DNA from 2 places in the Peribacillus sp. R9-11 genome. Region 1 is predicted to be linked to the other one. Evidence: riboswitches for the same ligand, from Rfam matches in the RefSeq annotation. Region 1 holds a riboswitch; the other holds the start of a gene.
What was found. A riboswitch is a leader RNA that binds a small molecule or an ion and turns the genes downstream of it on or off. The one in region 1 is predicted to bind S-adenosylmethionine.
Positions count from the first base shown of each region.

Region 2: linked by a shared signal. The riboswitch ahead of RE409_RS12155 (Na+/H+ antiporter NhaC family protein) and the one ahead of RE409_RS02460 (sugar ABC transporter substrate-binding protein) in region 1 are both predicted to bind S-adenosylmethionine.

Region 1 is NZ_CP133763.1:506,348-522,422, reverse strand. It holds gene RE409_RS02525 (YfmQ family protein) at 223-672, opposite strand; gene qoxD (cytochrome aa3 quinol oxidase subunit IV) at 1,434-1,718, opposite strand; gene qoxC (cytochrome aa3 quinol oxidase subunit III) at 1,720-2,316, opposite strand; gene qoxB (cytochrome aa3 quinol oxidase subunit I) at 2,316-4,262, opposite strand; gene qoxA (cytochrome aa3 quinol oxidase subunit II) at 4,336-5,265, opposite strand; gene RE409_RS02500 (hypothetical protein) at 6,443-6,715, shown strand; gene RE409_RS30585 (cytochrome C oxidase subunit IV family protein) at 6,744-6,899, shown strand; gene RE409_RS02490 (hypothetical protein) at 6,977-7,285, opposite strand; gene RE409_RS02485 (S1C family serine protease) at 7,580-8,815, opposite strand; gene RE409_RS02480 (COG3014 family protein) at 9,049-9,777, opposite strand; gene RE409_RS02475 (hydrolase) at 9,971-10,327, shown strand; gene RE409_RS02470 (ABC transporter permease) at 10,612-11,619, opposite strand; gene RE409_RS02465 (sugar ABC transporter ATP-binding protein) at 11,621-13,123, opposite strand; gene RE409_RS02460 (sugar ABC transporter substrate-binding protein) at 13,189-14,304, opposite strand; SAM riboswitch class I at 14,421-14,526, opposite strand; gene RE409_RS02455 (GTPase domain-containing protein) at 14,623-16,075, opposite strand, start outside.
Region 2 is NZ_CP133763.1:2,487,418-2,503,492, forward strand. It holds gene RE409_RS12095 (LysR family transcriptional regulator) at 1-620, opposite strand, end outside; gene RE409_RS12100 (TAXI family TRAP transporter solute-binding subunit) at 988-1,962, shown strand; gene RE409_RS12105 (DUF1850 domain-containing protein) at 2,056-2,562, shown strand; gene RE409_RS12110 (TRAP transporter permease) at 2,555-4,543, shown strand; gene ggt (gamma-glutamyltransferase) at 4,975-7,050, shown strand; gene RE409_RS12120 (acyl-CoA dehydrogenase family protein) at 7,456-8,637, opposite strand; gene RE409_RS12125 (transporter substrate-binding domain-containing protein) at 8,952-9,827, shown strand; gene RE409_RS12130 (amino acid ABC transporter permease) at 10,038-10,745, shown strand; gene RE409_RS12135 (amino acid ABC transporter permease) at 10,757-11,470, shown strand; gene RE409_RS12140 (amino acid ABC transporter ATP-binding protein) at 11,493-12,248, shown strand; gene RE409_RS12145 (hypothetical protein) at 12,690-12,845, shown strand; gene RE409_RS12150 (SOS response-associated peptidase) at 12,907-13,578, shown strand; SAM riboswitch class I at 13,907-14,012, shown strand; gene RE409_RS12155 (Na+/H+ antiporter NhaC family protein) at 14,242-15,552, shown strand; gene RE409_RS12160 (alanine/glycine:cation symporter family protein) at 15,976-16,075, shown strand, end outside.

The DNA of each region.
Region 1 (16,075 bases):
ATGATACTAATATAAAGACGTCAGTTTGTGAACGCTTTTACACTCAATCTGAATAACTAGTAATTTTTAGTATTTTCAATAAAGAAGGAAAGAAAGGTCCCTAAATGAACAGGGCTTTATTAACTATAACTTTTACCATCGAATAAAAAAATGGATTACACAATAAATAATTTTAGAAAAAAAGACAGTCTTTTTAAAGACCGTCTTTTTTTTATGTTCCTTTTAAACAAAATCCCTTATTACTGGCATAGAACGTTCTTGCAGGCTATCGGAAAGCAAACTATACGCAACTAACTTCTTCTTGTACTGTTTGACTACATCCACGTGGTCGTTGTAAATGTACACAAGTAACCTAACATCCTTTTTGCCTCTTTTAGTATCAATGACTAATGGGGTCCCACTGTTTTCTGGATGTAAAAACAATTGCTCGTTCCCTGGAAATATATGATTTTTTTTCAAAAATTTAGCTTCATTAAAATAATTAATAACTTGAATTTTATCTTCACCTTCCAAGCGTTTTCCGTCAAAGGTTACGATGCAATTCGCGTCACTAAGTTCTGAATGCAGTTTAAATTTGCTTATAATCCAATTCACTGCATCGGTTGGAAGACAGGTAACTAATAGCTTAACCAAGCTTATGAGAATTGTTAAAATCAAAACAGGCAATGTCATATTTCATCATCTCCGCTAAGTTCTAAATTAATTATTATATCCCTTATTATATCAAAGGGGGCGGACAGTATTTCTTTGAAGATGTGACCATTCTATTAACGTTTCACTTATTGTGAAACGTTGTACTTAAACAAACGGGTTCTTGAAGAAGGGCACTAAAGATACGAAGACGTAGATTAATGCTTAACCAGTCTAAAACGTACACAGTATAGTAGAAATTAAGGAAATTATAGAAGCCACTAAATTATTTTAACGGCTTGTTGCTTTCTTTTTTATATAAAAGGATGATTATTATTCTCTTCAAAACCCGGAAGAATTATTAAAGGCATTACCATTACCCTCTCCTCCAAATGAATCTAAGGTAAGCCCGTCGATAATCCGATCAAACAGTAAAAGACCCAATAAAGGGGCCGCTATCTCGTCCTAGAAATAATGAGCAATGATCAGGGTAAAAACTCAACATTTATTATTTAAATTATTATGAAAAAAGATGTTTTTTTTTGAAGATTCCTCGAATTTTCAAGGAATTCTTGTGTATAACGAATCTAGCTCCTATCTTCTTACCCATATTTTCTACCATTCCCTGTAAATAAAACATTCTGAAATGGTTATACTAAACTTAATTGGTTCATCTTCATCCTTCATAACAATACAAATTTCTATGATGAAGTGAATAGAATGATATATAAATTCCAAAACTTACTATAATTAAATACAAAAAAACTGGGCGTCATCAAGACGCCCAGTTTTGTAGGAATGGATTATTGATATCCCCAAATCATTGTTAGCATTGTACCGAAAATTGTAACCAATGCAACAAACAATCCGTAATAAACGTTTGTGTAAATCGATGCTTTATCCTCAGACTCTCCTGCATGCATGAACATTACCAATTGAAGTGCTGCTTGCATGAAGGCTGTAACAAGTAGGATGATCATTGCCATTTTAAGTGAGAGATCAAACACTATAACTGATAGTGCAACCAAAGTCAGGATTAGTGAAAAGGCAAATCCCATAACTTGGCCCCGTGGGAATAATTGTTTCATATTACATCATTCCTTTCAGGTAGACGAAACTGAAGATGAAAATCCAGACAACGTCTAAGAAATGCCAGTAAAGAGAAAAGATGAAAGCTTTGTTTGCTGTTTCTGGAATCAGACCGCGTTTTTTAACCTGCAGAATGATGAATGTTCCCCAGAATAAACCAAGTGTAACGTGAGCTCCATGCGTACCTAGTAACGTAAACAAACTAGATAAGAAAGCACTTGTTTGAATCGTTGCTCCTTCATGTACATACTCCACGAATTCATAGATTTCGACTCCCAAAAAGCCTAAACCAAGAATTAGAGTAATAACGAAGAAACTAAGCATCGCTTTCTTACTACCAAGTCTCATTGCATTGATTCCAAGTCCAATGGTAAAACTACTAGTTAAAAGAAAAATTGTTTGAAGCATTAGGGTTGGTACTTTAAAAAGGTGTTCCCCTGTTGGACCATTTCCAGTACCGTTAACTAATACAAAATAAGTGGCGAACAGTGTAGCGAAAAGAGCTATTTCTGCTCCTAGGAAAATCCAGAACCCAAAAATCTTTAAGCGATTTTCTTCCGTGCTATATTCTAGTGGCAGCGAGTTATCTATTTTCATTACTTAGCACCTCGCAATTTATTTTCAGTTTCTTCAATCTCTTCAACGGAGATATAACGTCCGTGATCTTTTTCGAATGAACGGTGAGCCATACAAGCAAAGATACCAAGTGTTGCAATGATTGCAATGATCCACATGCTGAATACCATTGCAAAGCCCCAAACGAAGAAGATACAGCTCATGATAAACGGCACGCCACTGTTATTTGGCATATGAATCTTTTCTACTTTACCGCCAAATAATTTAAAGCCCTTTTTCTTAGAATCCCAGAATGCTTCTGTAGAATCAACTGTAGGCACAATTGCAAAGTTATATTCTGGTATTGGTGTATGAGTAGCCCACTCTAGAGAACGTGCATCCCATGGATCGTTTGAAATATTTCTTGATGCATAACGAGTACTCCAATAGATGTTGTACACAATAAGCGCGAACCCTATTGCTAAGCCAATCGCTCCAACGAAAGAGAGCATATTCAATGGACCATAGCCTGTTGATTCAGAGTACGTATACATACGACGTGCTTGCCCATCCAAACCAGTGATGAACATCGGGAAGAATGTTACATTAAAGCTGATTGTAATGAACCAGAACGACCATTTCCCAATTTTTTCGCTCAACATGAAACCAAACATTTTTGGCCACCAGTACGTGAAACCAGCAAGTACGGCAAATACAGTACCAGGGATTAAAACGTAGTGGAAGTGAGCTACTAAGAACATTGTATTATGGTATTGGTAGTCAGCACTTGCCATGGCAAGCATAACCCCTGTTACCCCACCGAGCGTGAAAATCGGAATGAAAGCTAGAGAGTATAACATTGGAACAGTAAAAACGATTTTACCTTTCCAAAGCGTGAACAACCAGTTGAAAATCTTAACACCGGTCGGAACGGCAATTGCCATCGTGGTAATCGAGAAGATACCATTAACCATTGCACCGTGACCCATTGTATAGAAATGGTGAGCCCATACAACGAAAGATAGAGTAGAAATAGCTACCATAGAGATAACCATCGAATTATATCCGTACAGGTTACGACGTGCAAAAGTTGAAATGATTTCACTGTAAATACCGAATGCCGGAAGAATAACTATATAAACTTCAGGATGTCCCCAAACCCAGAACAAGTTTGCCCAAAGCATATCGCTACCGCCATTGGCCATCGTAAAGAATTGAGTTCCGAATAGACGATCCATTGTCATCAACGCAAGTGCCACTGTCAATACAGGGAAAGCGAAAACGATAATGAAGTTTGTGATCAAGATAGACCATGTGAACATTGGCATTTTCATTAAGTTCATACCAGGTGCTCTCATTTTCAAGATGGTTACGATAAAGTTGATACCAGTCAGTAATGTACCGATACCAGCTATTTGAATTGCAATCGCGTAATAGTTCGAACCTACTGATTCACTGAAATCGTTACTTGCCAGCGGGAAGTAAGATGTCCAACCTGCATCAGGAGAACCACCGACTACGAAAGAGATGTTAAATAGCATTGCCCCCATGAAGAATAACCAGAAGCTTACTGCGTTTAGACGTGGGAATGCTACGTCACGCGCTCCAATTTGTAATGGTGTAACAATGTTCATTAACCCAATGATAAATGGCATAGCCATGAACAGAATCATGACGACCCCGTGTGTTGTAAATATTTCATTATAATGCTGTCCATCCAACAAACCGTTATCAGGAACAGCCGTTTGAGCACGCATCATGATAGCATCGGCGCCACCACGGAAAAGCATAAGTAGTGCTGACAAGATGTACATGATACCAATACGTTTATGGTCAACCGTTGTTAACCACTCACGCCATAAGTAACCCCATTTTTTAAAATAGGTAATTCCGGCAACAACCGCAATCATGGTTAAGCCAATGGCAACCATGGATGCATAAATTGCAGGACTTGGATGAGGTACGGCAAATCGATCAAAGTAATCCATACTTTTGTGACTCCTTTCAGGAAAATATTCCTTATCTTGTAAACCTAGTTGTTTTATCGAACGAAATTAATTCTTAGTGATCATGATTCATGTTGCTGTGTTCTGAATGTTCCTCGTGTGAATCTTTGGAATCATTTTCTTCAGTATCAGAAGATCCGTGGTCATGACCAGCATGTTCCCCTTCAGGAGCTGGAGAAAACTCTAAGTGAGTTCCAGTGTAAGTGGATTGTCCCACATGACCAGGTTCTAATAATTTATTGAATTTTTCCTCAGTAAGCGGTTTAGCAGTAGCTTTAATTTCATCTACCCACTTATCGTATTCTTTTGCAGACAGTACATTAACGTTGAACGTTTGCTGAGCAAAACCTGAACCACTGAAGTTTGAATTTCGACCCATATACTCTCCTGGTACATCAGCTGCTAAGTGCAACGTGTTAACCATGTCCGACATCGCGTATTTTTGTCCTCCAAGTTGTGGAATCCAGAAACTAGAGATTGGTCCGAATGAATAAAGTTTAAATTCAATTGGTCGGTTAGTCGGTAAAAACAGATAGTTAACTGTTTCGATATCTTCTTCCGGATAACTAAAATGCCACTTCCAGTTAGAAGATGAAGCATAAATAACTAACGGTTCTTGCTCTTGGTATCCTTTAGGTGTTGCCTCAACTTCATTTGTTGTTTTAACAGTAACAACTGATAGGAAAGCGACGATTAAAATTGGGATCGCAACCCAAATTATTTCAAGAACCTTACTTCCTTCAATATGAGGTGGTTCATAATCATCACGCTGTTTGGAAGCACGATATTTCATTATCATGAAGATATACAGTACAATAACGACAAGAACGACAAAGGCCATTGTCCATATCGAAATCATAATAACATCTGCTTGTGTTGCAGCTACTGGCCCTTTAGGGTCCAAGACCATTAATGGGTTATCGCAACCGGTTAGCACAGTGGCAATAGTAAAAAGTATAGTTAATAAAGCCCATTTTATTTTCATAGTACTACCCCTTTCTTACATAATAAAATTCCTATTGGTAATTATTCGGACAAAGTGTTACCATGTTCACAAACCCCGACATACCAATATTAATCCCAAGTGTATAAAAAGACAATACAAAGTGACATCTGTCACATAAAGTTCATGAAAGAGCAGTAAGAAGATGGTAACTGAACTGAAATGTTCGAAAATCTTTATGAAATGAAATATAATAAATGTTTAATATCTTACTTACGGAGAATTCGCTTATTCTTATTAGTGAGGATTTGCAAGTATCCCCGGTTTATTTTCCATATAATGTTACTTTAATATAATGAATTTTCACATTATATTCTTCCTCGTACATTACTCAAGACCTGATTTAAATTACCGAATATTTAGAATTTTATTACCTCTCCTGTTAAGAAGATAGCTATCAATGGAATCGTTATTGGATGTTGATGGTATCCAGGATTAAAAACGAATTTTTCTCACTCGACCATGGACTCGGTAACGGCATTGTATATGATGTTGTGTTCCCTGCTTCATTACACTTGTCGTACAACACTTGCCCTTATATATATATAAGGAAACAAAGAGTGTGAAATGAACATTTTGATCCTTTATGATGCCTACTTGAATGCCTTTCTAGGACATTTGCTGTGGCACATTTAGCCATTCTAATAGGCTTGGTTAAAATAGGGGAAAGGAAAATGGGGGCTTGTACTCTATAATCGGGTTAATCTTATTTAAGAACAATAATAATATATGATTGGTAATCAGGTTCCTTCTTCTCGCAATACTTATTGCCCTGTCAGTATTACTTTTCCTAAACTGCTGTTTAGTCCTGTCCTCCTATTTTTGCGGGAGCAGGCTATTTGTGTTTTGTAATTATGAATGGGGCATGAAAAAGGATATCCTTTCACACCTCAAAATTTATAAAGTGACCAGGGGGCAGGCCGTTTCCCCACATGTTACTTCAAGCGCATTAGTCCATTCACTTTTCTGGAATTCCTCCACCTACGAATAAAGGAAACTCACTACTTAAATATCCAATTTTGACAACTGCATCCCTTTTGTTTCTTTTATTATATGCACATAGAAAACCACGAAAAATGGACCTTTTTAAAGTGTCCATTTTTCGTGGTATAGTTCAGAGTTCAGAATGTAGAGTTAGAACTTTTCATTCAGGAATGTAGTGAGTTTGGTGTGGATGGCCAAGCTATGTTGTATGTACACATATTCTAAATCAACTGGATTTGGATCATTGAATATGCTTTCATTGTTGGAGCACTTGTTTACTAGTTGGTTACGCTTTAATCGTGTACAACCTACTGCCATGCCCAAGAAATATTTCAAGCGATCCTTTGAATACGCGTTCTCTAGAGTGGGCTACTCTCTGTTCCCAGTTCCAGAATACAACTTCACTATCGTACCGACAGCTGATTCTTCACTAGTATTCCGGATGTAGCTTCATCTACCTGAAATGAAATTTGAGTATGAAACAGTTATTTCCACGTGGACATGTAATGGGGTTCATATTCTCCATGGTTCTTACAGCCGTGGCTCTTGGTGTTGATATATATGACCTTTCTTTCAGAACAGGAATGATAGTCCTTATAGAAGCTTCATTCCTGCAAGTAGCGAACAACTAGTTATGTTCATGCATGTTTGTGAATCTGATGATAAGAAGGCCATCTATACAAACGTTTATTACCCTCTATTAATTGCTTTAGTTACTGAATTCGGTACTTCTTTTTGTTTTAACTTTTGAATTTATTTTTATGATTTTAGTTGTTTCCGGTACAACTCTTTCACCCTTATGTGTGTTCATCACCATTTCTTCTGTCAGGACAAAAAATATACCAACTAGGAAAATGGCAGCTGCGCTTAAAGTAATGGCCATTCCAACAGCAGTTAAAATATAATCCTTATTGTAATCGCTTACAAATAAACTTAAAGCAAAAATAATAATTCCGATTACACAACCTGTGCCTGATACCCACTTCACTGCATCTAACATCTTCTGATTAGCTTCCATTATTTCATCCCCTTTCTTTCTATTTTATGACATTTCACAAATTTGTCAAACTTTTTATAATTTTCAATATATTCACAATGAAAACCTTGACAAATTAAAGTGATTACAACTCACTTTTAGGTATTCAAGACTATATGGAAAATAAACCAAATAGTTAAAATACACTACCTATTTTTCCGATAATATCCATTTTTTATACTATCATTTATTTTTTATTATTTACCCAAATATTTTATCAACTCATTAGCTATAAAAATGACTCCTGCCAATTGCTCAGGAGTCATTTCTCTTTTTTTATGAATTTTGTAACGTAATCGTTAAGGTTTTCTCTTCATTACCTCGATACACTTTAACTTTTACTTTGTCGCCAATTTTCTTATCTGTGTATAGATGTTTCCTTAATTCAGCAGAGGTACTAATTTTCGTTCCATCAATCTCTACAATGATATCCTGTTGCTTAAGTCCACCATTTGCAGCAGCCGATCCAGTTTCTATACCCGTTACCATTACTCCTGACTTTGCAGCCTCAGGGACATTTTGAAGATAATACTGTGGAAGTTCTTCTGTGTTCGCCAAGCTGACCCCTAAATATGGCCGCGTGATTTTTCCATTTTCAATCAGTTCCGTTACAATCGGTATTACGTCATTACTTGGTATAGCGAAACCTAAGCCTTCCACACCGCTTTCAGAAATTTTCAAACTGTTTATGCCTATTACTTCACCAGCAGTATTGATTAATGCACCTCCACTGTTGCCAGGATTAATTGCCGCATCTGTTTGAAGGACATCAAGTTCCCACTCTCCGTCAGATGTATCGACTGATATAGAACGCCCAGTTGCACTTACAATTCCTTGCGTAACCGAACGTGAGAAATCAAGTCCGAGAGGGTTACCAATGGCCAAAACTTCTTCACCTGGACGCATTCTATCTGAATCCCCAAAATTAATTCCCTCTGGTGCTACCGAGGCATCAATCGTCAAAACCGCTAGGTCTGTTAAAGCATCTGCACCAACAACTGTTGCAGTTGCCTTTTGTCCATCATACAATGAAATTTCTACTTCCTTAGCTCCTTCAATAACATGATTATTCGTGATGATATAGGCCTTACCATTATCTTTTTTATAAATAACTCCTGACCCCGTGCCGCTCTCAACAGTTTCGCTCTCCGTGCTTTGCTGCTGGAATGGGTTCTGATTTTGCATCTCTTGTAAATTTACGACACCTACAATCGATTTTGAAGCTGATTCAACCATATCTGCTCTTTCATTTGAATCTGTGCTTGTCGATAACTTTTCTGTATTTATACTCTTATTCTTTTCCACGCTCTCGGTTTGTTCTGCCCCTGCAGTTTGTGATGATTCGGTCACTGTATTTTTCTCTGCATCTATAAAATCTCCGCCAAATACAAACACAGAAGATGTAACTATAGAAGCAACAGTTCCAGAAACAAGACTAGTTAACCAAAGCGACTTTCCCTTTTTCGGTTCAGCTTTCACCCGAACTTGCTCATCCCCATTATAATTCTCCATCCTTTATCCCTCCTATGAAAGTCCTTTACTTGGCTCCATCATAAACAGTAATTATTAAAAAATTCTTAAGAAATAAAGAATACGGCAAACTTTTTACAAAAAAGATAAAATTAATGTAGATATGACCGAAAAAAGAACAATATTGACTGGTTAATAGCTCTGAGATTTCTTACCCCCCATTACGAAAAAAGATGCCTCAAATAACAAGGCACCTTTTTCATCCATTCTATTTCTTACATAAGCTCATAGACTTCTTTTGTCTTCTTATTCACGCCATACCAACCCCAAGTAGCCTTATGCCCACTTCCCTTACTGTCATTGGCCATTTCAAACACTTGGAATATGTAATCTCCCTTTTCATCTTCACGATCATATTGAATTTGAAGCTGAGGATAGTTTTCCATGTCAGCGTAGTCTTTCACCAGATTTTCCGCCTGAGCTTTCGTCAATGTCTTATCTAAATCCTTGTTACTCTCGTGATTTCCTTTATCAGCTAGCTTCGATGTGGCGGGGGCCTCCACTGGCTCATCCTCTTCTTCTGACTCGGTAACTGGGTTTTCAGACTCATCCCTCGATTGCTCTGCCTCAGTGTCTTCAACTGGCTCAGCACTGGCTTCTCCAGTTTCTGAGGACATTCCAATTGCCTTTTGTACCATGAGTTTACCTTTCTCATAATTTGCCTTATATGCAGCAGCTTCTTCAAAAAACACTTGAGCCGCCTCAAAATCTTGTTCCTCGTATTTCTTCATTCCATCTGCCAAAAGGACGCAAAGTTCCATTAACTCTTTCGTCTCCCCTGTTTGGTCTTCTTTATACGCTAATTCAAATGCCTCATGGGCCTCTAAATAATTTTCCTCTTCCACCTGACTTTTTCCTAGCTCCATGTTGGAATCGTAATTCCTGGTTGTACAGCCTGAAACAATTAATGCCATCATTAAAATAAATATGAGTAATCTCTTCAAAAAGTCACTCCTCACTTTTACTGAATACACATACACTTCCATATTATTCTATAAATCTATCTTACCCGATTTTACAAGAAATATCTGACATCTTTATCTCTATCGATTTATTATGGAGAATGTTCACTTTTATGATTATATTTTTACAAATAGTGGTACATCATAGATAAACGCTTGAAAGGGTGATGAAAAAATGATGCAGGAAAAACAGACCTATCATGTGGATTTGGTCAGCGGCGATGTACTAGGAAAAAAACTTGAGGAAAATCCAAGCTTTACTATACACGCTACAGTCGAAGAACTAGCAGAATTAAAGCAATGCCTAGAGGAACATCGAACAGATGACTTGGAGTCATACGCTCGTTCTCATGTACCTTATCTTCTCTATCATCATGACCGGGCAAATGATAAATACGATGAAGCTATGAAAAAGCTGTACGCCATCATATATAAATTAGGCGATGAAACAGCCCGAAAGCATATTGAAGAAATCGGCATATTGGCAGATAACAAATTCAAAGGCAACGAGGAAATCCAAAACTTTAAATAGGAGAATAATTAAACAGAACCTGAAATATCAAGTTTCTATTTTTTAAAAGAACGAGGATGAAAAAAGCATCTTCGAAAGAAAGTGATTTAACACATGGGGTACATCACGATCAGAGTGTTTGGAGTTTTACAGGAAGAAAATTATGATGGTATTAGTTTTGGAAATGCATAATCCAAAATAAAAATATACCAGAACTGTTGCATTCAATAGGTAACGATTCTGGTATATTTAACGTTTTGCGGATTACTTTACGATGAAAAATAAGGTGTCATTCACACATAAGTCTAGTGTTTTTGCTTATAATAGGTAACCGCTAGCGCTAGGGCAAGTACGGTTCCTTTAACGATGTCCATCGCGTAGTATGGGACAGACATCATAATCAGTCCGTTTTGAAGGATTCCAATCAGGACTGCACCGATGAAGGTTCCGAAGGCATTCGGTTTCCCTGCTCCTAGAACGGATGAACCAATAAATGCTGCTGCAACAGCATCCATTAAGTAAGGAGACCCGGAATTGATTTCGGATGTCATGACACGGGAAGCAAGGACAATTCCCCCGATTGCGGCAAAGAGAGCCGAAAGGAGATAGGCCAGTACTTTGTATTTATTTACCGAAATTCCAGAAAGTCTGGCAGCTTCCTTATTTCCCCCAATAATGTACATATAACCACCGTGCTTGGTATAAGTCAAAAAGATATGGGTAGCTATCACAATGACTGCCATGATCAGAATAATCCAAGGGACCTGTCCAATCTTAGCGAAAAATGGGCTGATCAGTCCTTCAGCGAACGTTCCATCAGGCATGACCATATTTTGTGAAACCGTTGCTCCTTTTGTATAGGTAAGAGCAATCCCTTGGATGATGAACATGGTCGCTAATGTCATAAGCATGTCAGGAATTCTCAATTTTACAATCATGAATGAATTTAATGCTCCTACTACAAGCGACGCACCGATTGCAGCTAATATGGCAATCAGGGTATCCTGCGAAAACCAAACAAACATCGAAATGACGATCGCATTAGCCAATGATGCTACAGAACCAACGGATAGGTCAAAACCATCCACAGTTAAGGATATCGTAATTCCAATCGCAATAATGGTCACGATTGAAATAGAACGCAGAATGTTAATTAGATTATTAGCTTGAATGAAAGATGGATTTGAAACGGCAAATATCCCAACCAAAATGATAATCGTCAAGATTGTGCCGTATTTATAGAAAAAGTCGAATAAGTCTACTTTTTTCTTCGCTTTTGTTGTCTGTGTGAGAACAGGAATCGGTGTACTCATCCTATTTGCCTCCTGTTGAGTAGAATAGTAGTTCTTCTTCATTGGTTTTGCTTGTCTCTAATTCGATGACTGTCTTTCCACCATATAACACATAAGTTCGATTAGTAATACCGATGATTTCAGACAACTCAGATGATGCATATATAATTGCCTTCCCATTTCTGGCAAGTTGGGCAATCAATTCGAATATGTCCTTCTTGGCCCCTACATCGACGCCTTTTGTAGGTTCATCAAATATGTATACATCTGCATCAGCAATCAGCCACTTTCCGATAGCGACCTTTTGTTGATTACCACCTGACAAGTTTTCAACCTTAGCTTCCTCTGAAGGGGTTTTAATACCAAGACTCGTAATAATTTCCTTCGCTTTTTTCTTTTCCGCCTTACGATCTACAAAGCTGAATATCTTGCTGAATTTTCCGACACTTGCTGCAGTCAAGTTCGTTGCAACTGATTCCTGAACAAGAATGCCTTCTTTCCTGCGTTCTTCCGGTACAAGTGCTAGACCACTTTTTACTGCATGATACGGTGTTTTCAATGAAAGCTTTCTACCATTCATCACGACTTCCCCTGTTGTGATAGCAGTATGACCGAATAGGGTTTTACACAGCTCTGTTTTCCCTGCTCCAACCAATCCTGCCAAACCAACAATCTCTCCTGCTTTTAGATGAAGGCTAACATTTTTAACTTTTTCGGCATCTGACAGTCCCTTCACTTCCAGAACAACTTCACCAATCGCAGCATTTACAACAGGGAACTGTTCATCCATTGTTTTCCCAAGCATTCCCTCGACCACTTCGTTTTGGGTAATATCCGCTACTTCTCGACATGCAACACTTTTCCCATTCCTCATAATCGTAATTTCTTCACAAATTTCAAAAATCTCTGGAAGACGATGGGAAATAAAAATGATGCCAACGCCTCTTTGCTTTAATTCATTTACAATTCGAAATAGTTCTGACGTCTCCGTATAACTTAACGGAGCAGTTGGTTCGTCGAGGATCAGGAATTTGCATTCCGTCGAGACTGCTCTTGCAATCAGAACCATCTGTTTTTCAGCCAAGGTAAGATCTCTCACCAGCTTTTTCGAAGAGACACCAATTTTCATCTCTGCCAGGATATAAGTGGCTTTTCTATGCAACTCTTTCCAATGGACCATCTGTTTTTTGCCCATGTTTTGCACCGTATCATTCAACATTACATTTTCCCCAACAGTTAAATAAGGAATGAGTGCCGTATCTACTTCCTGATAAACAATTTGAATACCTTGTTCCTGTGCAGCCTTCGGTGAACGGATATCCTGCTTCTTTCCATCCAGAAAAATTTCACCTGTATAATGGGCATGAGCGCCCGATAAGACCTTCATTAGCGTAGATTTCCCTGCTCCGTTTGCGCCGACCACTGCATGTGCTGTCCCTGATTGTACTGAAAAATCAACTTCACTAAGCGCCTTTACTCCCGGAAATCCAATCGATATCTTTTTCATTTCTAGTTGTGTGCTCATGCCCATTCCCCCTATTAAACAGACACTCTCTTCACTAGAAAGAGAGTGTCTAATGACTCTGTTTTTTACTTTTTATAATGATCTTTCAATACTTTCATCCATTCTTCTTCAAATTCCGTTGATACTCCCCATCCTTCGACAATACCGGACAAGTTGGCCATGTTGACCGCTTCTTTTGAAGCTTGAATCTGCTCTTGTGAAATAAGTGAAGCTTCTAAGTCATATGTTTGCGGTGTTTCTTCACCCGCTAATTTTTTTGCCAAAATCCTCATATTCACTGCACCAATCAATTTCGGATCGACAGCTGCCGTGTAAGACCAAGAGCTGCCTTTCGCTTGAATCTCTTGAAGATCAGCATTAGATACGTCGATTCCGTATATCTTCACTTCATCGCGGCCAGCTTCTTTAATCGCACGAGCCGCTCCAATTGCGAATGCATCCCATGTTGCGAAAATCGCATCTAGTTTGCCTTTGGGATATTTATTCAACATTGCGGCTACCGCATTTTGTGTCTGAACCGAAGTATCTGCAGATGCTACTCCGAATCTTTCGACTTCTTTAATCCCAGGATTTTCTTTTAATTTTCCCTGATACACCGCATTTCTTCTCACCATTGGTGGGAAACCATCTACCCAAAGGTATGCGATCGCTGCTTCACCTTTTTGTTCTTCTATCAATTTATCAAAAGCCAGAGTTGCCAATGCTTCATCATCCTGTGAAGTTAAGGTCACACCGTCAATTTTAGATAAGTCGCTAATAGAGTCGAATGTAACAACGCTCTTTCCTGCATCAACCAACTTTTGAACGTCATTCACTGTTGCTGCATCATCACCATGGGAGATAATATAGCCGTCATAATCTTCTTGTAAAGCCTGGGCGATTGCATCATGGAATTTAGCCGTATCGCCATTTGCTGTATACGTATCCACTTGAAAACCTAATGCTTCTCCTTCTTCCTTCGCTCCAGCTAAATATTGAGCCGTATGATCATCTCCGCCAATCTTACGAATGACTTTGATTTTGGCACCTTCCCCTTTTGCAAATCGTTCTGGAACATTTTTAAAAGATACTTTTTCATCCTTCTTTGATTCTGTTGAACTTTGTCCTGAAGAGCAGCCCGTTAAAAGCAAAGCCGAAGCTATGACCGAAACGAAAACCCTTTTAAAAATTGACTTCCTCATTTTAGTTCCCCCTTCTTTTCACTCATTAATCTTATCAATTAGGTTGGTGTAAATCCCAAAATAAAAACCTCTCTAGAATAGAGAGGTTTAATCAGCTGATTTGCAGACTTGTCCCTCTCTTATCTGTCAAAACATTTCTGTTTTGCAGGATTTAGCACCAATTCCTAATGGAACGGTTGCTGGGCATCTTAGGGCCAGTCCCTCCGCCACTCTTGATAAGAGAATATAATGTGTTACGTTTTTCGTAATTACCACTTTATAGGGATATAGTCGTAAAGTCAATAGATTTTTGAATATTTAAAATGTTTCTTATTACACTTATTTTCTTTGTAGCTTAGCCAGACGCTTTTTCTCGATCTTTTCAAGTCTTTCTAACTGACGTAGTTTCACTTCAAATAGAGTAATCGGGTCACGGTATACTTCCGGATTTTCTCTCATATGCTCCAGTGCTGCCTGATGATCTTTGATTTCAGTCTGTGTTTGTTCTATCGTTTTTTGAAGTAAGGCAAATGAACTGCGATAGAAAAGTGAGATATCTCTATCCAAAGATTTTTCAAACAATCCGAATTGTGTAAGGAAACGGTCACTGATCATCTCTGCAACATCCTGGTAGTCTTCACTTTCTAGGTACTTCTTATACCGGTTGTACATATTAGCTTTATTTTGCGGAATCGCTCCAAACAACTTCCCTGCCCCTTTAAGCAGCAATTGCGATGGGGTCCGGCGTAGTAAAATATTAACGTCTTCAATGCGGATACTGCTTGTCATCCGATCCGCATCACGGCGCCAATCATCCAAAACTCTAAAGTCTCCCGCAAGTGTAATTCGCTCTTCTTTGTACAATTCATTGAACCCTGTGCTCATCTCATCCATAAACTGTTGAATTTGTGTAAATTCCAACTGAGATGTAGCAATCCAGTCTTGAAGAGAACGGTAATATTGCGGCATAATCTTGTCTGAAATATATGCCTGAATCTGCTCATTCATTTCATCGTTCAACTGTATATGAACTTGGCTGAAATCGCTACTTTCCGTTAATGATTTAGAACATTCTCTTAGTAATTCAGGGATTCTTGAAGAAAGCTGTTTTTTCACTTCTTCTTTAATTGAACGATACGACCTTATGATATTTTCACTTTTTTCTTTTTCCAAATCTGCCAGTTGATTGACGGCTCCATTCAATTTGACTTCCATCTGCTCATTCCAAGAAATTGAGTGCTCGCATTTCCGCTCATTAGCTGCCCGTTTTTCTAGCAGGTAAGATAACGTTTTGCGAATGAATGCAAGAATCTTCTCAGATCTTCTTTCCTTCCAATTATCAGCTTGATAATTCGAATCAAGGAAGGATGAAAGGTCCTGTAACTGCTGTTTGCTGTCATAAAGTTTGGAGAACGCAAATACTTTTGCGTTCGGGAAATACGCATTCACTTTATCCCATGTTTCATCTTCCATCCGGACTGCCACTTGGTCACTGTAAATCGTATCCATCTTATTTAGTAAGAAATGAATCGGAAGTTTCGGTGCCATCATTTGAATTTCCAATAACAAATCTCGTTCACTACCGGTGAAAGGCGCTCGTGCATCGAGAACAAACATCAATCCATCGCTGCCCTGTAAATACCCTTGGAAATCAGAGTCTACACTTTTTTCCCCATTGAACCCTGGTGTATCAAGTAAACGCAGGCGATTATTTTTTAGGTAGTCACTAATAAGGGTCACGTCGACAATGGTTCCGCGCTGACGGCGTGTTTCATCCAATTCAGTTAACTCA
Region 2 (16,075 bases), 2.0 Mb from region 1:
AGGGAGTGTGCTTGAACCGCATCATAATGAATGAAAGATTCATCCTTTGCTTCGTATAAGTGTATAGAATCCTTTTGAGCTAGTGGATGAACAGTTGAAACCACTAATTGTAATGGAAATCTTTTGAATTCAATCATGTTCAATCCTTCATGGGCAATTATGTTATTGTGAATGGGTGTTCGGATAAACCCGATGTGATAATTTTGTTGATTAACTAGTTTGACAGCCCTTGATGATGTTGTTTCATGTAGATAAAATTCAACATCAGGATATTCCCCAAGAAACTTTTTTAATAGCTTTGGGATATAAATGCTAGCTGCAGAGGGTACGGTAGCGATTTCTATTTTAGGTTTGGGGATAATCTTGTTTTCAACTATGTAATTGATCGTTTTCTCAATATCATCGAAGGAAGGAGCGAGTTTTTTATAGATGTACTCTCCCTCCTCTGTTAATGTGATTTTTCTTGTTGTTCGATTTAAAAGTTTAAAACCTAGTTGTTTTTCAAGGGAAGAGATTTGTTGACTTAGCCCGGGTTGGGAAATATGCAGGGTTTTGGATGCCTCACTGAAACTAAGATGGTTAGAAATCTCTATAAAATAGCGTAGAGATAGAAAATTCATATGATCACTCACTTCAGTTGGATTTCAAGAATCACTGCCAAAAAGGTAATTTTTATAATGAACACTTATAAGTTTATAACAATAATATATTTCTAATATAGAAGAGTCAATATTATCCTTTAATAAAGGGTGGAGCTGTATAATTAGGGATTTCCACTCACAAATGATTGAATTTTCTTATTTATTTGCAGTATTTTGACCCATTTACGCCTTGTATTTTACTGATTTTGTAAGAAATAATAATTTATTCCTAGAGATTTTTCAGTACTAAGGTCTAACTGGAAAATGAAGGGAAATCAAGGTGGTCGGTAGAATATTAACAATATCATCTATTAAATGGTGATAAAAATGCAAAAGGAGGATTTTAATGAAAAAATTATACAGTGGCTTTCTATTAGTTAGTATCTTGATGCTTATCGGAATCATGACAGCATGTAGTGGCAGTAAAGAAGGTGTCTCCGGCGGTGGAAGCCAAAACTTAAGTCTATTGACTGGCGGAACTGGCGGTACATATTATCCACTTGGTGGACAAATTGGAAATATCATTTCTGATAACACAAAGGCGAATATAACACCCCAAACATCCGGTGCATCAGCTGAAAACATGGAAACCTTGAGAGTGGGAGAAGCTGAAATTGCTTTCTCGCAAACAGATATCGGAGCATATGCAATTGAAGGAAAAGAAATGTTTGAAGGAAAACCAATTGATAATATCCAAGCAATCAGCTCTTTATATCCGGAAACGGTACAACTTGTAACGACAGCTAAAAGTGGAATTAAATCAGTTAGCGATCTAAAAGGAAAAAAAGTATCAGTGGGCGCACCTGGATCAGGAGCATACATTAATGCCATGCAAATTCTAGAAATTCATGGATTATCAGACAAAGATATTAAAGCACAAAATCTATCTTTTGATGAGTCAACTGACGGAATCCAGGCAGGTAATATTGACGCAGCATTTATAACTGCAGGCACACCAACTGGTGCGGTTGAAGCGTTATCTGTACAAAATGATATTGTCATTATTCCAATGGAAGACGACAAAGTTCAAGCATTGGTTGACAAATATCCATACTATGCAGAGGATACCATTCCTAGTGGCACTTATAAAATAAAATCTGACATTAAAACGGTGGCTGTTAAAGCAATGTTAGTTGTATCAAAGGATCTTGATGAAGAATTAGTATACGAAATGACAAGAGCTATTTATGAAAATACAGACAAAATCACACATGCAAAAGGTAAGTTCATTACACCTGAAACGGCACTTGAAGGATTAGGGGATATGGAGCTTCATCCTGGTGCAGCTAAATACTTTAAAGAAAAAGGTGTAACTCAGTAAACACTATAATGGTCGGTAGTACGCTATATGTGTTCTATCGACTTTTGTTTTCTGGAAAATAGATTCCTAATTTTGAAAGGGGTATCTATGAGAGTGAAGAAATTTACGATTTATTGTATACCTCTACTATTGTTTAGCGCTTTTCTATTCTTCTTTCCATATAAACAAGTCATTGCTTTTTCTTACCAGGATCAAGAGGAATTACTAGCATATTTACCGTTGAAAAAAGAAAAAACTGTTCAAATAAAGTATACACACTCTATTCACTTATCAGAAGTACTCGAAACTTATCACTTATCCGACAAGAAAATGAAACTAACCGAGCTTGCATATAAAGATTTTGCAGTTGGTATGCCTTCTAATGCAGAAGGTGAGGAAGTATTTGAAGAGAAAGACGGCACTTATTATATAAAAAATATGAATCGCCAATTTGCATATATTGATTTAAGAATAGGGAAAGTTAGAGCAAATCATCGGTTAATTTATAAGGGGTGTACATACACATTTTCAAGTTTTATTAAGCCAGGCACATGGATCAGAATTTCTCCAAAAAAAATTTCATTTTGGGAACAATTGAATGGAGTGAATATAAATGGCTGATGATAACGAAATAGCGAAGTATTTAACGGAAGAAGAACAACAGGAACTATTAGAAAAATACGATCCTGAAGCGGGAACAAGGAAATTAACAGGTATTTTGGGTTACATTGCTTTTATCGGTCTCTTAGCCTTTTCATTATTTCAATTATATACGGCTGTTTTTGGTGTTTTTACAGCACAAATTCAAAGGACGATACATTTAGGTTTTGCACTTTCTTTAATTTTTTTACTATTCCCCGCAAACCGCAAGAAACGTCAAAAGGGAAAGTTCCAAATTGCCTGGTACGATATTATTTTAGCTGTTCTTAGTATTGGAGTAGGCGCTTATTGGCCATTATTTTTCGAGGATCTCGTTATGAATGTTGGTCGTTTAGGCACTTTGGATTTTGCAGTTGGTTTAGTAGCGATTCTACTTGTACTTGAGGCTACTAGGCGTGCAGTAGGTCTTCCAATTATGGTTATTGCCATAGTATTTGTTCTCTATGGACTTTTTGGACAATATATGCCTGGGTTCTTATCACATCGTGGTTTAACCTTTGAGCGTATGGTACAAACGATGTATTTCTCTACGGAGGGGATATTAGGCACGCCATTAGCGATTTCATCTACATTTATCTTCCTGTTTTTATTGTTTGGTTCTTTCCTTATTCGAACAGGGGTTGGTCAATATTTTAATGATCTTTCAACAGCGATTGCTGGTAGAAGAATAGGAGGGCCTGCAAAGGTTGCAATTTTTTCAAGTGCTCTTCAAGGAACGATAAGCGGAAGCTCTGTAGCTAATGTTGTTACTTCAGGAGCATTCACGATTCCGATGATGAAAAACCTTGGATATAAAAAGGAATTTGCTGGTGCAGTAGAGGCAGCTGCTTCAACAGGTGGTCAATTAATGCCGCCAATAATGGGGGCTGCTGCATTTTTAATGGTTGAGTTTATTGGTAACGGGATTACGTATTGGGATATAGCTAAAGCAGCTTCCATTCCAGCCATACTTTACTTTTCAGGAATTTGGATAATGACACACTTTGAAGCGAAGAGACTTGGATTGCGTGGGTTAACCAAAGAAGAAATGCCTAGTAAGAAAGAAGTATTTGGTAAGATTTATTTATTAATTCCGATAATCGCCATTGTTTTATTACTCATGTCAAATATAACGGTTACACATGCTGCACTGTACTCAATTGTCATTTCTGTCATAGTGGGCTTTATTAACAAAGATGTACGTATGAAATTCATTGATATTATTTATGCATTAGTTGATGGAGCTCGTACAGCACTTGCAGTAGCAGCTGCCACTGCATCAGCTGGTATTATTGTAGGAATTGTGACGAAAACGGGATTAGGGCTAAAGCTGGCAAATGGTTTAATCGATTTGTCTGGTGGATATTTAATACCAACACTTATGCTAACGATGGTAGCAGCACTTGTTTTGGGAATGGGATCACCGACAACTGCAAACTATGTAATCACATCCACAATTGCGGCGCCTGCAATAATTTTACTAGGTGTACCGGATTTATCGGCACATTTATTCGTTTTCTACTTTGGAATAATTGCAGACATAACACCACCAGTTGCATTAGCAGCTTTTGCAGCTGCAGGAGTTTCTGGTGGAGAACCGATAAAAACTGGGATAGAGTCATCAAAACTGGCAATAGCCGCATTTATTATTCCATACATTTTTGTACTTTCTCCGCAAATGCTTATGATTGATACAACTTGGATGGAAGTTGCATGGGTTGTTCTTACAGCAATGACGGGTATGATCGCAATTGGAGCCGGTGTAATTGGTTACTGGGTGAGGGGGATGCACTGGTTAGAAAGAATCCTTGCTATCGTGGTTGGGCTGCTATTAATCTATCCTGAAACAATTTCGGACATTATTGGATTAACTACGTTTGTAATATTACTTGGTTTACAATATTTGAGGAATCGAGACAAGGATAACAGTTCTAATATATTGGAACATAAACAAAATATGTAGAAATCATACCTGCAACGATATTATATGGGCAGCAGAGGGTGTAAGGTATGTGTTTGTACTCTTTGTGACTATAATCGTAAGGACAACGAATGGTATCAATAAATACTAGAGTTGAAGAAAAGCAGGTAATGGTTTTTTTATAGCATAAGAAATCTAAATCAAATTTTAATTTTTGATTTTAAGGGGGTGGTTTAATGAGGTAAAGTTTCCAATTCATATTTTGACAAAAAGAGAGAATAAAAGAATGTGCTTCAGTCAGTTCAAACTGCTTTTATATAGTATAGAGTGCATCACGCACATTCCGTCTGATAATAGTGAATTGTAGTCGAATCCTGTAACAGCCCTTTGTGAATTTGTGTAGATCAGTAAAAGTTTCATTAGTTATCTCATTTGTTTTAGAAACAATAATCATTTTGAAAGGAGACTAATTTATGAAATTTATAAAAAGTTTTATTTTAGTTACTTTCAGTTTCTTTTGTATGATTACACCGGCTTTTGCAAGTGTGCCTGGGGTAGATAAGTCAATGAAAAAGGGGGCAACAAAAGGAATAGTATCCGTTGCTCATCCGTTAGCTGCTGAGGCTGGTATAAAAATATTAAAACAGGGAGGAAACGCGGTCGATGCTGCAGCTGCCATTCAATTGTCGTTAAACGTAGTGGAACCAATGATGTCTGGAATTGGTGGCGGTGGTTTCATTATGATTTATAGTAAAAAGGAAAATAAAATTACGATGATTGATAGTCGTGAAATGGCCCCGCAAAATGTAACGCCTGAACTTTTTTTAGATGGAAAAGGAAAACCAATTCCTTTTAGTAAGCGTCACACTACTGGAAAAGCAGTAGGAGTTCCAGGAACGTTAAAGGGTGTCGAAACAGCTCTTGAGAAATATGGAACGTTGGATATATCTCAAGTAATAGATCCAGCAATTAAACAAGCTGAAAAAGGGGTTAAAGTCAATTGGATCACTGCTCAATACATCGATGAAAATGTAAAAAAACTTCAAAATAATCAAGCGGCAGCAAATGTGTTTGTTCCTAACGGCCAACCCTTGAAAGAGGGAGATACCCTCGTTCAACCAGATCTGGCAAAGACGCTTAAATTAATTAAAAAACAAGGATCGGAAGTATTTTATAGTGGTCAAATTGGTAAAGCACTTACCAAAGAAGTGCAAAAACGCGAAGGAACAATGACTACAGAGGATTTAGAGAATTATGTGGTGAAAGAAAGAGAACCGATTAGATCGGAATATAGAGGATTCGAATTGGCAGGGGCAGCTTCACCAAGTTCTGGCAGTTTGACTGTCCAACAAATCCTGAAATTAATGGAAGGTTACGATGTACAAAAGATGGGAGCAAACTCACCAGAATATCTTCATTATCTAACTGAAGCAACGCATTTGGCTTTTGCTGATCGGGCAGCGTATATGGCAGATGAAGATTTCTATGATGTACCTAAAAAAGGACTTTTAGATGACGACTATATAAAAGAAAGAAGAAAACTTATTAAGGCAAATAGATCAACCGCTGATGTAAAAGAAGGAGATCCATGGAAATATGAAGGCAAAGAACCTACTTCTAGGGTGAAAGTAAAAGAAGAGAAGACCCCAATTGGACAAACGACTCACTTCTCTGTCATGGATAAGTGGGGAAATATGGTTTCTTATACGACAACGATTGAACAAGTATTTGGATCAGGTATTATGGTGCCTGATTATGGATTTATGCTTAATAATGAAATGACAGATTTTGATGCGACTCCGGGCGGCGTTAACCAAGTAGAGCCAGGAAAAAGACCGAGAAGCAGTATGTCTCCAACCTTTGTATTAAAAGACGGTCAGCCATTTATGGCCATTGGTTCTCCGGGGGGAGCAACGATTATCTCATCGGTGTCTGAAACAATTATGAATGTGATTGATCATCATATGTCGATTCAAGAAGCCATTTTAATGCCTCGTATTTATTCCGCTAGTTATCCGACTGTGAGATGGGAACCAGGAATTGAACAAAATGCAAGATTGGAGTTAATGGCAAAAGGGCATGTATATGAAGAACAACCGCAGCATATTGGAAATGTGCAGGCTGTTATTTTTGATTATGAACATGGGAAAATGTATGGAGGAGCCGATAATACGAGACAAGGTACAGTCCTTGGGGTAGATAGGATATCCTATAAATCGAAAAAGCCAAAAGAAATAAGAGAAGAGAAGAAGGGACCGTTTACCTTGAAAGTGAATGGAGCCGTATATCCCTATACAGCCAATCAAATGAAAATCATTAATGGAAAACCTTATATTCAGTCAGATAAATTGCTACTTGGTTTAGGTGTAATTGGCACAGCGGATTTAAAAACATATAAACCAGATAATAAATCGTATTTACCAGTTATAAAAGTCGCGAAATCATTGGGATACAAAGTAGAATGGGACGAAAAAGATAAAGTAGTACTGTTAGAAAAAGACAAAACTGATGTGGAAGATCCTGATGATGATGGTACTATCACCAATTAATTTTTTACTCTAAGTTTTAGGTCTATTATCGTTGGAAAAGACTCTTAGAGAACGAAGAATTTGAAAGTGATGATAGTCATAAACCTAACTGAATGATAATAATTCCCCTTGTGCTATGTGCATAAGGGGAATTATTTTAAAGCCAAAACCCAACTGTGAAAAAGCCGCCAAGGATGTCACTTGGGAAGTGTGCACCCAATCAAAATAAAGCCCGCGAGCGAAAGCAGACTTAGAAATAACGCAAGTGAAGGTTGAAGTAGCTTGATCATAAAATCCCTCTCATTCAATATAAGTAAGATTAACTATACGACGAATTAAGCTTAATCCGGTTTGAAATTCAATTTAAAGAACCTGATTTAGCTACACTATTATTTATGAAGGGGACAGGCTCTTTTACCCCAAAAATTATTTTGATGGTGCAGGATAACTAAAATTAGATTTCTCCTGTTCAATAGCAGATAATGCTAATTTTTTTATTGTTACATCATCCATTGGAGGATTGTGTAAACCGGCTCTTACATCTCTATAGTACCTTTGAAGAGGATTGCTTCGTTGAAGGCTTTTTGCACCGACTATTCGCATAGCTTTATCGACAATTGTAATTGCTGCGTTTGTAACAATATGCTTAGCAGCTCCAAGCTCATTGGTGATATGAGCTCTTCGTGATTCATCATCATAAGCCTCTGCAACGCTATATAAGAAATGCCTTGCTTTCAATAATTCCAAATCAATTTCTCCTAGAAGTTGTTGGACATTTGCTAGCTGGCTAATAGGTCCATTTAGACTATTTGGCGAATAATTATTAGCAAATTGTATAGCGTAATCTCTTGCAGCTTGCGCAATACCAAGGTAACAAGCTGGTATATGAAGAATCCATGCATTCAATTGGATGCCACTTGGTATTTCAGGAAGTTCGACAAGTTTTGAATCATCTACTTCTACCTCTTTAAGAACCAGATCATGGCTTCCAGTTCCCCTCATTGAAATTACGTCCCATGTTTCATCTATGGTTAGTCCTACTAAATCTTTATGTAGGAGAAAAAATCCAACCTTTTGCTTTTCTTCAATCCATGCAGATACTAGAAAATAAGTTAATACTGGGGACATGGTTGTAAAAGTTTTACGTCCTGAAATAACCCAAGAATTCTCTTTTTTGACAGCTTTTGTTCCAGGACGGCCTCCCCGGGTTGGACTTCCTGTTTGTGCTTCACTAACTGAACGATTCACTAAGGCACCATTTAGAACTTCATTAGCAAAAAAGTTTATGTTCTTATCTGTCCAACTCTTTTTTTCAAAAAGTTCGCCTATCACTCCAAGGTTCCAGCCAATGGAAAGTGCTGTTGTTGCATCAAAACTAGCCAATGTTTCTTGAAGGAGTATCATGTCATATATTTTTAAACCTCCGCCACCATAGGCTTTGGGAAGAGTTGAACTTGTATATCCCATATTTATTAAATCTTGAATGTGTTCTGTTGGGAAGGTTGCTAATTCATCAATTTGAGCAGAATTATTTTTGAATTTTGATTCTAGTTCATGTAACTTTTGTAACCACGTTTTTTGACTCTCTGTTTTAATAAATAAGTTAATCACGTTTTGCCCTCCTGCTATTTTAAAGGTTTACCTATTAATTTAACAAAATAATCCCTATTAGTCTTATTGGTTTAAATGATAATTGTGACGGTTTAAGTTGTCAAGGAATTTATATCCAGTAAATTAGTTAGAGATTTCCAAAAAATACATTGACTTTAAAATATTATCAATCTAATATTTAAATTATCAGTTACCATACTTAACCTACCAAAATAGTTGGTATTCAAGGGCAGCAGGTGGATCTACTATATGAGGATAGTTAAAGGTATGTAATAAGCATTATACAAATAAACAAAAGAAGGAGATTTTTTATGAAAAATAAAAAGTTTTTCAATGTGGTAGCCACCGGTTTAGCATTAGTAACCCTTTTAACAGGATGCGGTTCAAGTTCATCGTCCGGAAAAGAAGCAAATACAAATGAAGGTAGTAGCGACACAGAAGTAAAAAAGGTAAAAATAGCATATGACCAAGCGTCAAAACCAATGTCTTGGTTAGATGAGAAGGGAAATCCAACTGGTTACGATGTAGAAGTTATGAAATTGGTTGATGAATTACTTCCAGAATACGAATTTGAATATATTGGGACATCAAGTGATGACTTATTAGTAGGCATTGAACAAGGTAAATATCAAGCAGGGGTTAAAAATGCTTTCTGGACACAGGAAAGGACAGAGAAGTTTATCTTTCCTAAAGAATTCCTTGGGTTAAGCAGTGCAGGACTTGTGTTAAAGAAAGAAAATGAAAAGATAAAAAATCTAAAAGACTTTGCTTCAGCTGGTTTTTCTTTAGCACCAATTGCTGCAAACAACGCGCAATATACAATTGTTGATGAATATAACCAGGCCAATAAGGACAATAAAGTAAAATTAAAAGCCGGAGATGCATTCACAGTTGATGTAGTTCAATGGGTAAACGAAGGCCGTGTAGACGGTGGAATAGCAATTGAGGGAGCTTTTAAGAAGCAAGTAGCAGAAGATGGTCCATATCATAATTTAAAAAATGATCTCGTTTACAATGAATTCGCAGTAATCAAAACTTGGCCATTGTTTAACAAAAAAGAACAAGAATTTGCAGACGCTTATGATGAAGCAATCAAAAAGTTAAAAGAAGAAAAGAAGACAAATCAGTTAAGTACAGAATTTTACGGAAGAGATTTGTTTGAGGTATTGGAAACTGTAAAAAGATAACAACACTCTAATCTACCAGAGCCTAAAAAAGTCAATCACTGAGGCTATACTTGTCACTTTCTTATTTTAGGTTGTTGAGTGGGTAACCTCAATTCAAACCTAAAAAGTAAAGGAGTGGCAAGTTTTTGTATATATACCTCTAATATTGAAGAATGATTACGTTTTGAATATTGAACCTTTTAAATAGGAAAAAGAAGATGGATGTGAAACATGGAGAAATACTTTGATGTAAATTACATAGTTGAATCAGTACCAATATTAATTCCTTTTCTAAAAGTAACATTAATGGTTGCTGGTCTTTCGGTCCTATTCGGGACAATCCTAGGTTTCATCTTAGCAGCCATGAAAATAGGAAATAGTAAAATTGCTAAGAAAATTGCCTATGGGTATACAACAATATTAAGATGTACACCATCTATTGTTCTCCTATTTCTAACTTATTATGGGATTCCAGCAATTGCAGATAATTTTGGCGTAAACCTAAACGACATTGACAAAGCGGTATTTGTTGTTATTACCTTTTCGCTTCAATTTGCAGCTGCCATGTCTGAGGTTATCAGAACATCGTATGAATCTATAGATAGAGGGCAATTTGAAGCTGCAGTAAGTGTAGGATTAAGTAATACACAAGCGTATTGGAGAATTATTTTACCGCAAGGTTTTGTAGTTGCTTTACCAAACTTCGGTAACAGCTTACTTGAGTTGATGAAAGAAGGAGCCCTAGCATATACAATCGGATTGATAGATATCATGGGGAAAGCAGAGCTTATAATCGCTGGGAATTATAATACTCATGCATTAGAAATTTATCTTGCTTTAGCTGTTATTTACTGGATATTATCGATTGCTATTGAACAACTATTCTTAAAATTAGAGAAGGTATTTAGTAAAGGAAAACAAGTGATAACAACTACATAGGGGGTGACAGAGTGTCAGAAGGATTGGATTATAAATTTTTAGTGGAAACCTTTTTTGTAGCATTATCAGGGGTGCCCACGGCGTTATTCATTACAATTGTAGCTTTACTTGTTGCGCTTCCGTTAGGATTTTTGCTTGCTTTAACAAGAATAAATCAAATTCCAGTTTTAAATCGTGTAGCACAGATATATGTTTCCTTTGTAAGAGGAACTCCTGTCATAATTCAAATTTTTATTATTTATAGCAGTGTACCCTTACTGCTAGCTTCGATATTTGATAAGTATAACATCGAAATGAATGTATACGATGTAAATCCAATTTGGTACGCATTCATTGTTTTTTCATTGAATACGACAGCTATTCTAATAGAAGTGTTTCGTTCAGCAATAAGCACAGTGAGTAAGGGACAACTAGAAGCTGCTTATTCAGTCGGATTAACAAATGTCCAAGCATTTAGAAGAATTATCATTCCACAGACATTAGTTGTAGCATTACCAAATATTTGTACAGCAACAGTCAATCTAATTAAAGCAACATCTCTCGGATATGCATTGTCATTGCAAGAAATTACTCTAAGAGCCAAGGTAGCTGCCAATGTAGGCTACAATTATGTTGAGGCTTATATTGATATCTTTCTTGTATACCTGATTTTATGTAGTTTAGTAGAGTATTTATTTAAGCTGTATGAAAAACGTTTAAGTAGGTATAGAGCAGTAGGTATTTGAAATGAAGCAGGAGGTGGACATGATGTTAGAAATTACAAATATCCATAAATCATTTGGAGAAAATGAGATTTTAAAAGGTGTAGATTTAAAAATAGAAAAGGGTGACGTGGTAGTAATTCTGGGCCCAAGCGGTTCAGGAAAGACAACATTACTTCGATGCATTAACTTTCTTGAAAAAGCAGATCAAGGACATGCAATTTTTGGGGATATTGATGTAAATCTTAAAACAGCATCAAAAAAGGCGATTCATGGAATTAGGCAAAAGATAGCTTTTGTATTTCAAAATTATAATCTGTTTAATAATAAAACGGCATTAGAAAATGTGACAGAAGGTCTTGTTATTGGAAGGAAGATTGCGAAAGCCGAAGCAAATGAGATTGGTAAAAAAGCATTAGATAAAGTAGGTCTGTCAGAAAAATACAATGCTTACCCTATTGAACTATCAGGTGGTCAGCAACAAAGGGTTGGCATTGCGAGAGCAGTAGCTTTAAATCCTGACATTATTCTATTTGACGAACCAACTTCTGCACTTGATCCTGAACTTGTCGGTGAAGTTTTAACAGTAATGAAGCAAATAGCAAAAGAAGGAACAACCATGTTAGTAGTCACGCATGAAATGTCTTTTGCAAAGGATGTAGCAAACAGAGTAATATTTATGGATGCTGGTGTCGTAGTAGAAGAAGGATCACCTAAAGATATTTTTGTGAAACCAAAAGAAGAAAGAACAAAGAAGTTCTTAAAAAGAGTCTTACCGGAGGATTATATTTTTTACATTTAATTTTTAAATGAAATTAAGAGTTAATAAGAAAAGGGTGAATTTTTGAAGCTGATCCAGAGCGATAGATTAATAGCGATCACTCTATACATATAAGTAATTAAAACAAACGCATAGTAATCCATACTTGTGTTGAAATAAAAAATCATTCTTTTCAGTAATAATCAATGAAATTATGGGCTTCAGTGTAGCCTATATGAAGTAGTCAAAAAACGAATTACCTATGAAAACCTGCTTGGGAATTTCGTGTAAATAACTAGTGATCCTACGAGATGAAATTAACTCTTCACTTTATCACTAGATTAAAAAAATTGCATAATTGAACGTATGTTTTCAATGCTTTTCTCCTTGCGTTTAGTTAATTGATGACGGTGCTCTTTAGTTTTTACAAGTGTGTTTTTGGTTTATAATAACAATTATCAAGCCATATCAGGGGGTGAAACTTTGAATGAATATAATGTTACAGTTAAGAATGGCAGCACAGTAATTCTGTCAGAAATTATTAAAGCTGAAGATGAAAGAGAAGTCGTTGGCACACTATTGATTACTAGCGAATTATTTAATCAACCTTTTACTGACATTAGGATTTTAGAACGCTAATTTGTTACTGAACTCTCCATTTGTTACAATCATAATAAATCTTAAAACAGTAGGCGATATTATGTGCGGGCGTTTCACCCTTTTCACAGACATTGAAGAAATAATTGACAGGTTTGATATTCAAGCGCCATTTAATGCCGAGTACCAATTCAGCTACAACATAGCACCTTCTCACTCTGTCTTATCCGTTATTAATGACGGATCTAGGAATCGACTTGGATATCTTCGTTGGGGACTCATACCTTACTGGGCAAAAGATGAGAAAATGGGCTACAAGATGATTAATGCCCGAGCGGAGACCATTGCTGAGAAAACAAGTTTTAAGAATTCGTATAAGAAGAAACGGTGTTTGATACTTGCCGACTCTTTTTATGAGTGGAAGAAGACACCAGAACGTAAAATACCTATGCGAATAAAACTTAAGAGTAATGCCCCATTTGGAATGGCTGGTCTCTGGGAATCATGGAAATCACCTGAAGGTATCACGATATATTCCTGCTCAGTTATTACCACTACTCCGAATGAGCTAATGACTAGTATTCATGATCGCATGCCAGTTATACTTAAACCTGAAGATGAAAAGACTTGGCTGGATCCTTCAATTAATGATACTGCATATCTACAGCAATACTTAAAATCATTTGATACTGAACAGATGGAAGCTTTTGAGGTATCGAATGATGTGAACTCACCTAAAAATAATTCACCTAAGTTAATACACCAAATTTGCTGAGAGGTCCTAGGACCTCTTTTTGTTTTTCTCTTTTCAATTAAAGGTGAAGTACTTTATCATCATTCATAAGTTCCTCTTTACTCATTTGAAAAAAACCTCTTTATAAAATACTTTAGGCTACACCTTGCGGAAATACATAAAATACTGTACTCTTATATTTGCTTTTCGATGCGGGTATCGATGTCACTTTCCTAGAGTGAATGGATGAAAAGCTAGGACTGCAAAAAGACAACTTAGCAATCGAACAATGCAGTGCACTTGTTAACCTGCCTGATTCTTTACTCGTAGACATCGGAACATTTGATAATATCATTACGTAATTTGGATCTTCTTATCAAGAGAGACGGAGGGACTGGCCCGAAGATGTCTCGGCAGCAGACTTAATAGGAGTGCTGTGCCAAATCCAGCAGGCGAATACGTCTGAAAGATGAGGAGGGTGTTTTTTATAGATTAAAAGACCTCTTCTTATTGTTTAATAGAAGAGGTCTTTTTTCACGTTCGATGGTTTAGCTTTAGCTTCGTATTGGCTATTATGCTTTTGGAGTCATGCTTACAATAATATGAAAGAAATGTTGGATCTTACTAGAATTTTTTACCGAATTAGTTCAATGAATAAGGGCTATGACATATTTGTCATGGGAAAAATAAAAAGAGGTGTTCATCATGAGTACAAACAATAAAGGGAATCCTTGGGCTTTAGTCCCATTTGTCGTTTTTTTAATTTTATTTATAGGTTCCGGGGTTATTACAAGAGATTTTTATTCATTTCCGGTGATTGTGGCGATTGCGATTGCATCAGCGGCTGCATTGGCAATGAATCGAAAAGAGTCTTTCAATCAAAAAGTTGAAATCTTTTGTAAAGGTGCCGGGGACTCCAATATTATGTTAATGGTTATCATTTTCCTTTTGGCCGGTGCTTTTTCAGAAGTGGCGAATGGAATGGGTGCGGTAGAATCAACGGTGAATCTTGCGTTATCGGTATTTCCGCAAAATCTATTAATGGTAGGTATTTTCATTATCGCTTGTTTTATTTCTCTATCTATGGGGACAAGCATGGGAACAATCGTAGCGCTAGCACCTATAGGTGTAGGAATTAGTGAACAAACCGATATTTCGCTTGCCCTTTCAATGGCCGCCGTTATCGGTGGTGCGATGTTTGGTGACAACCTATCTTTCATTTCAGATACGACAATCGCAGCTGTTCGAACGCAGGGAACGAAAATGAAGGATAAGTTTAAAGTGAATTTTTTCATTGTTTTACCTGCGGCCATCATCACATGTGTCATCCTTGGCTTTTTAACAATGGGTGAACAAGCAGCTATCTCTCAACATTCCTATAATTGGGTGAAGATTCTACCTTATATTTGCGTTTTGATCACTGCATTAGCTGGAGTCAATGTGTTCCTTGTCCTCTCCATCGGTATTGTGTTTGCCGGAATTATCGGGTTAGCGGATGGTAGTTATCAACTGATGGGCGTCATTCAAAAAATGGGGGATGGAATGGCGGGAATGTATGAGATCTCTTTTCTTGCCATTTTAATTGCTGGTATGGTGTCAGTCATCAAACATAACGGCGGCATCGATTATCTTCTCCACGTCGTGACCCGTAATAGCAAATCAAGAAAAGGTGCTGAATTCAGCATTGCCGGTTTAGTCGGTTTGACAAATCTATCTACGGCAAATAACACGATTTCTATTATCATTGCCGGTCCGCTAGCCAAAAATATTGCGGAAAAGTATGGCATCGATCCCCGTAAATCGGCGAGCTTGCTTGACGTTTTTGCTTGTTGTATTCAAGGGTTAATTCCATATGGGGCACAACTGCTTGTTGCGGCGGGGGTAGCACAAATTTCACCTGTAAGTATTTTACCCTATTCTTTTTACCCAGTATTAATTGGGATTTGTGGAGTCATAGCCATTTTGATTGGTTTTCCGCGATTTTCAGGGAGCGAAGAGAAGAAACATACTTCTTGAAAAAGTGAATTAAACAGAAAAACACCCTGAATCTTTAGATCTAGGGTGTTTTTTTATATGCGTCCATTTTAATAAATATATATTTAGCTTTTATTCATAGAACTCTTTACAATTTTGATCTTAGAAGGGTTCAATTGAAAGTATCAGAAATCGTGGGAGAATAATTATTTATATTTAGAAATGATACAGAATATTATATCATTCTTATTCTCGATGGGAGTTTCCCGATTCATTCCTCAAATTTATGAATGAAATAAATTGAATGGTAGGATATAATAGATTATTGTATTGGGGATTCATTCTTGAATCTCCCTTTTTTACTATGGACTTCTATCGTTTATCTTACCGAGAGAATGGGGAAATAAACAATGGTTGTCAATTGCTATCATATATAAGTTAATAATTAGAGGTGGTTTGTTTTTAATGGAGATGTTAGGAAGTTTTATTAGTGGAACAAATGATTTACTGTGGTCAAAAATACTGATTATTATGCTGATTGGATTGGGTCTTTATTTTTCCGTTC